DNA from 3 places in the Clostridium sp. ATCC BAA-442 genome. Region 2 is predicted to be linked to each of the others. Evidence: riboswitches for the same ligand, from Rfam matches in the RefSeq annotation. Region 2 holds a riboswitch; each other region holds the start of a gene.

Region 1 (2,256 bases), on a different contig from region 2:
TCGCAGAGCAGGCAGAGCACCAGCGCCGAGCCGGTCAGAAGCAGCTTCGGCATGGGGGAGATTCGCCGCAGCCGCGATTGATAGGCGTAGCGGTCGGTTCCCATCAGCCCTGATCCCTCTTTTCCGGCTTTTTGGTGATGCGGCCCAGGACGAAGCCCACCACGCCCGCGCCGATGGCGGCCTGGAGGGCGAAGAGGAGGGACTCCACCTCGCCGCTGGCCGGCTCCAGAATCGGCTCAAACCAGGGCTCATAGTCGGGCTGAAGCTCCAGGATCACTTCTTCCGCCTGGCCGTCCGCGCCGCCGAACTCGGCGTTGGGCAGCAGCCACAGCGGCAGCGCCGCCAGCAGCACCACCAGCACGATCAGGATCAGATTTTTCTGCCATACCTTCATTCCGGTTCCCTCCTTACAGCACGCACAGGGCGTGGAGCTCTTCCCGGCTGTACTTCTCCAGCACATTGAACACCACCACGGTCAGCAGGCCCTCGGCGATGGCCAGAGGGATCTGCGTGACGGCGAACACCATCAGGAATTTCCCAATGCCGCCGTTGACCACCCCCAGCTGCACCGAGGTCACCACATAGGTGAACAGGTCGCCCAGCGCGGCCGCGGCGAAGACCGCCACCGCCGCCGGGGCGTTTGCCTTGCGCAGCAGCTTGTAGACCGCCCAGGACACGATGGGGCCGGCGATGGCCATGGAAAAGGTGTTGGCCCCCAGGGTGGTCAGGCCGCCGTGGGCCAGCAGCAGAGCCTGGAACAGCAGGACGATCAGCCCCAGCACCGCCATGGTCATGGGCCCGAACAGGATGGCGCCCAGCCCCACGCCGGTGGGGTGGGAGCAGGAGCCGGTTATGGAGGGGATTTTCAGCGCGGAGAGCACAAAGGCAAACGCTCCGCACATGGCCAGCAGGATTTTGGCCTTGGGGGCCTGGGCGATCTTCTTCTGGATGGAGAGGAAGCCCGCCACCACAAAGGGGACGCATACCACGCCCCAGCCGGCGGCCCAGCCCACCGGCAGGTAGCCCTCGGCAATGTGCATGGCCGAGGCGCTCATGGTGAGCACGCCCAGCAGGCCGACGAGCACCGCTGCCGTGCGCAGAAGCCGTGTGTTTCGTTGATTCATCATGTGTTTCATCCTTTCCTATCGCTCGTAGGTGGCTGTGAATTCGGAGCCGGCACGGTTTTCCGGCTTGAGCGTCTCCGCCGCTGCGCGCCTTCCCGGGTCGCCCCAGTGGCCCGTGCGCACCGGCTGTTCTCTTACGGCAGCGGGACTGCGCGGGATTTGCACCCGTCTTCCCGTTTCCGGCCCCCGGATCTATATCAACAGGCTTCCGCCTGGAGCTGTTCCGCCTGCCTGGCGTGCTCCACAAACAGCGCCCGCACCGCCGGGTACTCCCCCAGGCCGGTGAGCACGCAGGCCGTCTCGTAGCCCTCGGCCTCCAGACGCCGCCGCCAGGAGTCCTCCTCATCCCCCGCCAGATCGTTCTTGGCGTGATCCCCCGCCACGGTCATCAGGGGGCGCAGCTCCACCCTCCGCACCTGGGGGCGCTCCTTTAGCCGGCGCAGGGCCTCCCCGAAGCCAGGGTAGCCCTCCACCGTGCCGATCACCACGTCCTTCCGACCCAGATCGTGGAAGGTGTACTCCATCAGGGCATAGGCCGAATTGGCCTGGTGCTCCGAGCCGTGGCCCATGTAGAGCACGGCGGTGTCCGCCCGCTGGGCTGGCAGCGCCTCCATCAGGGCGCGGCCCAGGGCCGCGTAGTCCTCCGCCGCCGTTAGCAGGGGGCGGCCGAAGGCCATGCGGGCAAAGCGGGCGCGGTACGGCTCCGCCTGGGTCAGCAGCTTGTGGTACTCCTCCCCGTTCATCACGTGGGTGGGCTGCACCACCACGTCGGTACAGCCCCCGGCCAGCAGGCGCTCCAGCGCCTGGGGCACGTTGTCGATGTGGGTGCCCTCCCCCGCCAGCTTGCGGAGGATCATGCCGCTGGTAAAGGCCCGGCGCACCGCCCGCTCCGGGAAGGCCGCGGCCAGCTCGGCCTCAATGGCCGCGATGTTTTTCTCCAGGGTGTCCCGGTGGCTGGTGCCGAAGGACACCGCCAGAACCGCTCTCTCTGTCATCGTGCGTCCCTCCCGTTATTCCCGCGCGTTGTTGCTGGCCTGATAGAGCATGGCGTTGCAGATGGCGGCGGCCACGTTGCTGCCGCCCTTCCGCCCCCGGGCCACGATGTGGGGCACGTCCAGGGTGAGCAGCAGCT
Region 2 (2,256 bases):
GGCCATGGAGCTGGGGGCCTCCTCCCTGGGACTGGGAGACTCTGCCGGAAAGGCCGATCCAATCCACACCGAGCGCATCCTGCGGGGAATTCTGGAGCGCTTCCGGCCAGAGCAGATCTCACTGCACATCCACAACACTGAGGGATTTGGTCTTGCCAACTGTGTGAAAGCCATGGAGTTGGGCTTTACCCGGTTTGACGTATCCCTGGCGGGCATGGGCGGCTGCCCCGTGATTCCCAATGCCAAGGGGAACATTCCCACCGAAGATTTCGTCAATCTACTCCACAAAATGGATATCGGCTGCGGCATTGATCTGGATCGCTGCACCGTGGCCTCTTTGGACATGAGCCGCCGGATCGGCGCACCGGTCATCAGCAGTATGGCGGGCAACACCCTTCTGAAACAGGATGCCTCCCCGCTACCTGTTAAATGAACGGCTACCTATGCCTAAAAAAGCGCCCGCCTGCGCATAGCAGTTGGGCGCTTTTTCCATGTGCATCTCGGAATGTATAGGCTGGAACCTTCGTTTACTGTCCTTCCTTCTTCTCCCGTTCCGCCATCTCGCCAGCAATCTTCTGGAAACTGTCGGCAATAAATCCATAGTTCTCCCGGCGGTGGGGTACCAGGCACTTGCTGCAGTCCTTGACGCCGCTTTCCAAATAGGTGAAGTTTCCCCCGCACTTCCGCCCCAGCATATAAAGCGGGCAGTAGCAGAACAGGCAGTTGAACTCCGTCCCCTCCGGCACCGGGTGGCAGGGGTAATATTCGCACTCCTTGTTGGTATAGAAAGCGAAGTGCTTGCCCTCCCAGTATTTTTTTTGTTCGCCCATAACCGTATCTCCTTCCCGTTGCGTCAATTCTCTTTTGTCTCCCAAGGGGTAAACAGACAGTAGGCGGGGCACAGCTCCCCCATATAGATCCACACGTTCTCCCCCATCTCCACCGGCTCCGGGAAGGTCAGGTTGGGGATGAACAGCTTCAAAGTGGTACGCTTCTTCCCTTTCAGATTTACCCCCTCCGCCGTGGGGTGGGTCCGGAATTCCTCTACCTGCTGTGCCAGGTCGGCGATGCCGAGCTCCCGCGCCAACCGGGGCAGCACCTCGTTCTCCTTACAGTAGGATACGTGGTCGGGGTTCTTGATCCAGGTGAGATTCAGCATAGCGGTCTCCTTCCTTTCTGCTCGTCGTCACTGTCTCCTGCATAAAACTGCGGCCGCGGCAGATCCCATGATCCGCCGCGCCCGCTTTTCCGCGCGCTTTCCCGGCGCACACCGACGTGCGCCCCACGCTCAAACACCATAGGTCTTCCGGCTCGTGCCTTTCCAGAGCGATCTCGCTCCTGCGTCTGCCGTTCCGCCTTCTCAGGGCCCTGCCCCAATGACCGGCTCACGCCTCGAACGGCAACCTCAAGCACATACGGCTACGGGTATAGCTCCGGACTCCCACCGGCTTCCCTCATCCCTGCGCCTGCCCGAAGGGCAGCACTCGCGCAGAGTCATGATGCTCCATATAAACTTGGCTGTGCACCCTTATTATACTCCATGCAGGCCAAAAGTCAAGAGACAGGTGGCGGTCCTGCTGCCTCGGCATTCAGAAATTGTGTTTTGATGATATTCAGACCCAACCGGCCGCCGGCCGCCTTGCCGAACCCGTCGATAATCTGATTGATTGTATCCGCACTCTAAAAGATTTTTAATTTTTCCTTTGCACGGGTGATGGCTGTATAGAAAATGCCGTGGGAGATCTGCTCGGAATTGCTGCTGGGGATGACCTCCTTGGCGGAATTGTACTCGAGGCCCTGCGCCTTGTGAATGGAGACTGTATAGGCCAACTGAAAGGGGACGACCGAAAGCCCAAGGAGTGGTCGTCGGAGATCCCGTCCAGCTACAGACGAAGTCATCCCCAGACTCTTCCGTGTTTTTGATCTCGTCCCCGCCGGTAAAGCGGATCACCGCAGAGTCCTTGCTAAAATCGAGCGACGCGAGAAACCTGGGGGAAATGTACTTCCAGAATACGCGCTCCTGCCCTCGCTTCCCCGTATTTAACACCAGGAACAAGATACCGGGGTCCAGCGTAACCTCCAAAGCCACATATGCAGGGAAGGCAAGATCCCGTAGCCGATAGTGGACAGCGCCGTCCAGCGATATCTGCGGGGTCGAGGTTCCCTTACTCTGGACCACAAAGCTCCGCTTTGGCCGCCTAGACACCTCTGGAGACGGGACTAATTCAAACGTCCCATCCGTATTAGGCCATGTGT
Region 3 (2,256 bases), on a different contig from region 2:
AGCAGCTCCACCTCCTGGTCGCCCACCACCTCGCGGATCAGCTCGGCGCCCCGCTCCGGGTCGTGCTGCACGGGCTGCTCGCGGTAGAAGGCGGAGGTGTAGTTCAGGAAGCCGCCGGCGGCGAGGCCGTAGCCGTTGTAGAAGCTGTCGATGATGGTCTGGCGGTCCAGCAGCAGGGACAGGCCCTCCCGCATGCGCACGTCGTTGAAGGGGAAGGCGCCGCCGTTGACGTTGAGGAAGTGGGTGATGCCGGAGTCGCCCACCGACACGTTGTAGGCCGGATCGCCGTCGATCTCCGCGGCCTGGGAGGGGGAGATGGCGCCCAGATCGCACAGGCCCTGGACCTCGCCGGCCCGCAGGGCGGTGTAGCGGGTCTCGGCGTCGGGGATGACCTTGAAGCGGAAGGTCTTGGCGATGCCGGGGGTACCCCAGTAGTTATCGTTGCGCTCGATGACGCAGTACTGGCCCAGCACGTTCTCGGTCACCACGTAGGGGCCGGTGCCGATGGGGAAGCCGGCGAAGGTGCCGTCCTCGGCGAAGCAGGAGGGCTCGAAGATGGCGGAGCCGTAGTTGACCATGGTGTAGTCCAGCAGGGGCTGCCCCTCGGAGAGCGTGAGCACCACGGTGTAGTCGTCGGTCTTCTCGTAGGAGACCAGGCCGGGGTAGATGGTGTTGATGTTCATGCCGTAGAAGGAGGACTCGAAGGGCCCCTTCTTCATGCGGTCGAAGTTGGCCAGCACGCTGTCGGCGTTGAAGGGAGTGCCGTTGGAGAAGGTGACCCCCTCCCGCAGATGGAAGGTCCACACGGTGGAGTCCTCGTTGTGCTCCCACTCGGTGGCCAGGGCGGGGGCGGGCTTGCCGCTCTCGTCCTTGGTGATCAGGGGCTCCCACACGCCCAGGGACATGGAGGCGTAGTAGGCGTCCTGCTCGCCGGGGCACTGGTCGCGGGAGGCGGCAAAGACGATCTCGCGGGTCTGGTCCACGGCGGCAGGGGTTTCGCTGCCCGCCGGGGCGGAGGTCTGGGCATCCGGCGCGGGCGCGCCGCCGCAGCCCGACAGGGACAGGGCACAGGCAACGGCAAGCAGCAGAGACAGGGTGCGCTTTTTCATGTTCATGCTCCTCTCAAATTGACTGACGCATGAATCCATGCACAAAAAAACTCCCCCCTGTTTTCCAGAGAGGAGCCGCAATCGGATGACAGGCCGGCAGACCGGCGCTGCACAGCTTTCCCCACCGAAAGAACGTGCACACACCGCAGGCGGCTGGTCTCCTGGCTTGGACTCATCCTCACGCCCGCCTTCCCATCCGGCGTACCGGACAGTGACATATCTGGGCGCTTGTCATCCTTACAGTAGAGAGGGCTGCTGCGGATTCTCACCGCATTCCCAATGAAAGCAATCGCTACCGTCTGCTGATTCACTTGTCGGCGTTCATTATAGCCGCGCGCCCCCCGCCTGTCAAGATGGCGGAGGCAGAATATCACAATTTTCTCTCCTATCCCAGCCATAAGTTCCAAATTACGGTTGACAGAAAGGCGGGTTTTTTATATAATATCGTATACAATCGAAAGGTCAGGTTATGCCGGGTGTAGCAAACCTGCCGTACTCCACTTCCGGGCGGGAGTGGGTTTGACTTCAGATGCGTGGAGAGCATCTTGAGGCGTTTTTGTGCGCTTCAAGATGCTCTTTTTTGTAAAACGGGAGGACAGGCGTATGGGTGTGACCAGGATGGGCAAGACCACCATTTTCCTGGCTGATGACGATGAGGGCGTTCGCCGTACCTTGCGCACTTTTTTTGAGGGGCTCCCCGGATATCGGGTGGTGGGCGAGGCCTGTGACGGGATGGAGGCGGTGGAGGGCTGCCGGGCGTCGGCCCCTGACGTGGCGCTGCTGGACATCCAGATGCCGCTGCTGGACGGCGTGAGCGTGGCCAGACAGGTTCTGGCGGACCGGGCCGCCAAATGTGTCATCATTCTGACGGCGTTCAGCGACCGGGAGCACATCGAGCGCGTACAGGCGTGCGGGGCGGCGGGGTACCTCACCAAGCCTTTTGAGGCGGAGAAGATTCTGCCTACCATCGAGCTGTGTATTGCGCGCAGCAAGGAGTACTACCTGCTGAACAAGGAGTATCAGCACCTGAGCCGGCGCTGTCAGAACCGGGAGCCCATCGACCAGGCCAAGCTCCTGCTGATGGAGACCAGGGGGATGCGCGAGGACGAGGCCTACCAGTACATTCGGGAGCTCAGCCGCCGCAAGG

What was found. Region 2 has a riboswitch for cobalamin ahead of ACESY8_RS09975 (hypothetical protein). Riboswitches for the same ligand answer to the same signal wherever they lie in the genome.
Region 1: linked by a shared signal. The riboswitch ahead of ACESY8_RS14365 (energy-coupling factor ABC transporter permease) and the one ahead of ACESY8_RS09975 (hypothetical protein) in region 2 are both predicted to bind cobalamin.
Region 3: linked by a shared signal. The riboswitch ahead of ACESY8_RS01680 (ABC transporter substrate-binding protein) and the one ahead of ACESY8_RS09975 (hypothetical protein) in region 2 are both predicted to bind cobalamin.

Annotation. Positions count from the first base shown of each region.
Region 1 is NZ_CAXSQB010000038.1:8,189-10,444, reverse strand. It holds gene cbiQ (cobalt ECF transporter T component CbiQ) at 1-104, opposite strand, end outside; gene ACESY8_RS14370 (energy-coupling factor ABC transporter substrate-binding protein) at 104-394, opposite strand; gene ACESY8_RS14365 (energy-coupling factor ABC transporter permease) at 408-1,127, opposite strand; cobalamin riboswitch at 1,159-1,330, opposite strand; gene ACESY8_RS14360 (sirohydrochlorin cobaltochelatase) at 1,322-2,119, opposite strand; gene ACESY8_RS14355 (precorrin-8X methylmutase) at 2,135-2,256, opposite strand, start outside.
Region 2 is NZ_CAXSQB010000019.1:49,795-52,050, reverse strand. It holds gene ACESY8_RS09985 (hydroxymethylglutaryl-CoA lyase-like TIM-barrel protein) at 1-433, shown strand, start outside; gene ACESY8_RS09980 (cysteine-rich small domain-containing protein) at 528-830, opposite strand; gene ACESY8_RS09975 (hypothetical protein) at 854-1,159, opposite strand; cobalamin riboswitch at 1,280-1,498, opposite strand; gene ACESY8_RS09970 (ATP-binding domain-containing protein) at 1,681-1,899, opposite strand.
Region 3 is NZ_CAXSQB010000002.1:122,828-125,083, reverse strand. It holds gene ACESY8_RS01680 (ABC transporter substrate-binding protein) at 1-1,109, opposite strand, end outside; cobalamin riboswitch at 1,244-1,424, opposite strand; gene ACESY8_RS01675 (ANTAR domain-containing response regulator) at 1,713-2,256, shown strand, end outside.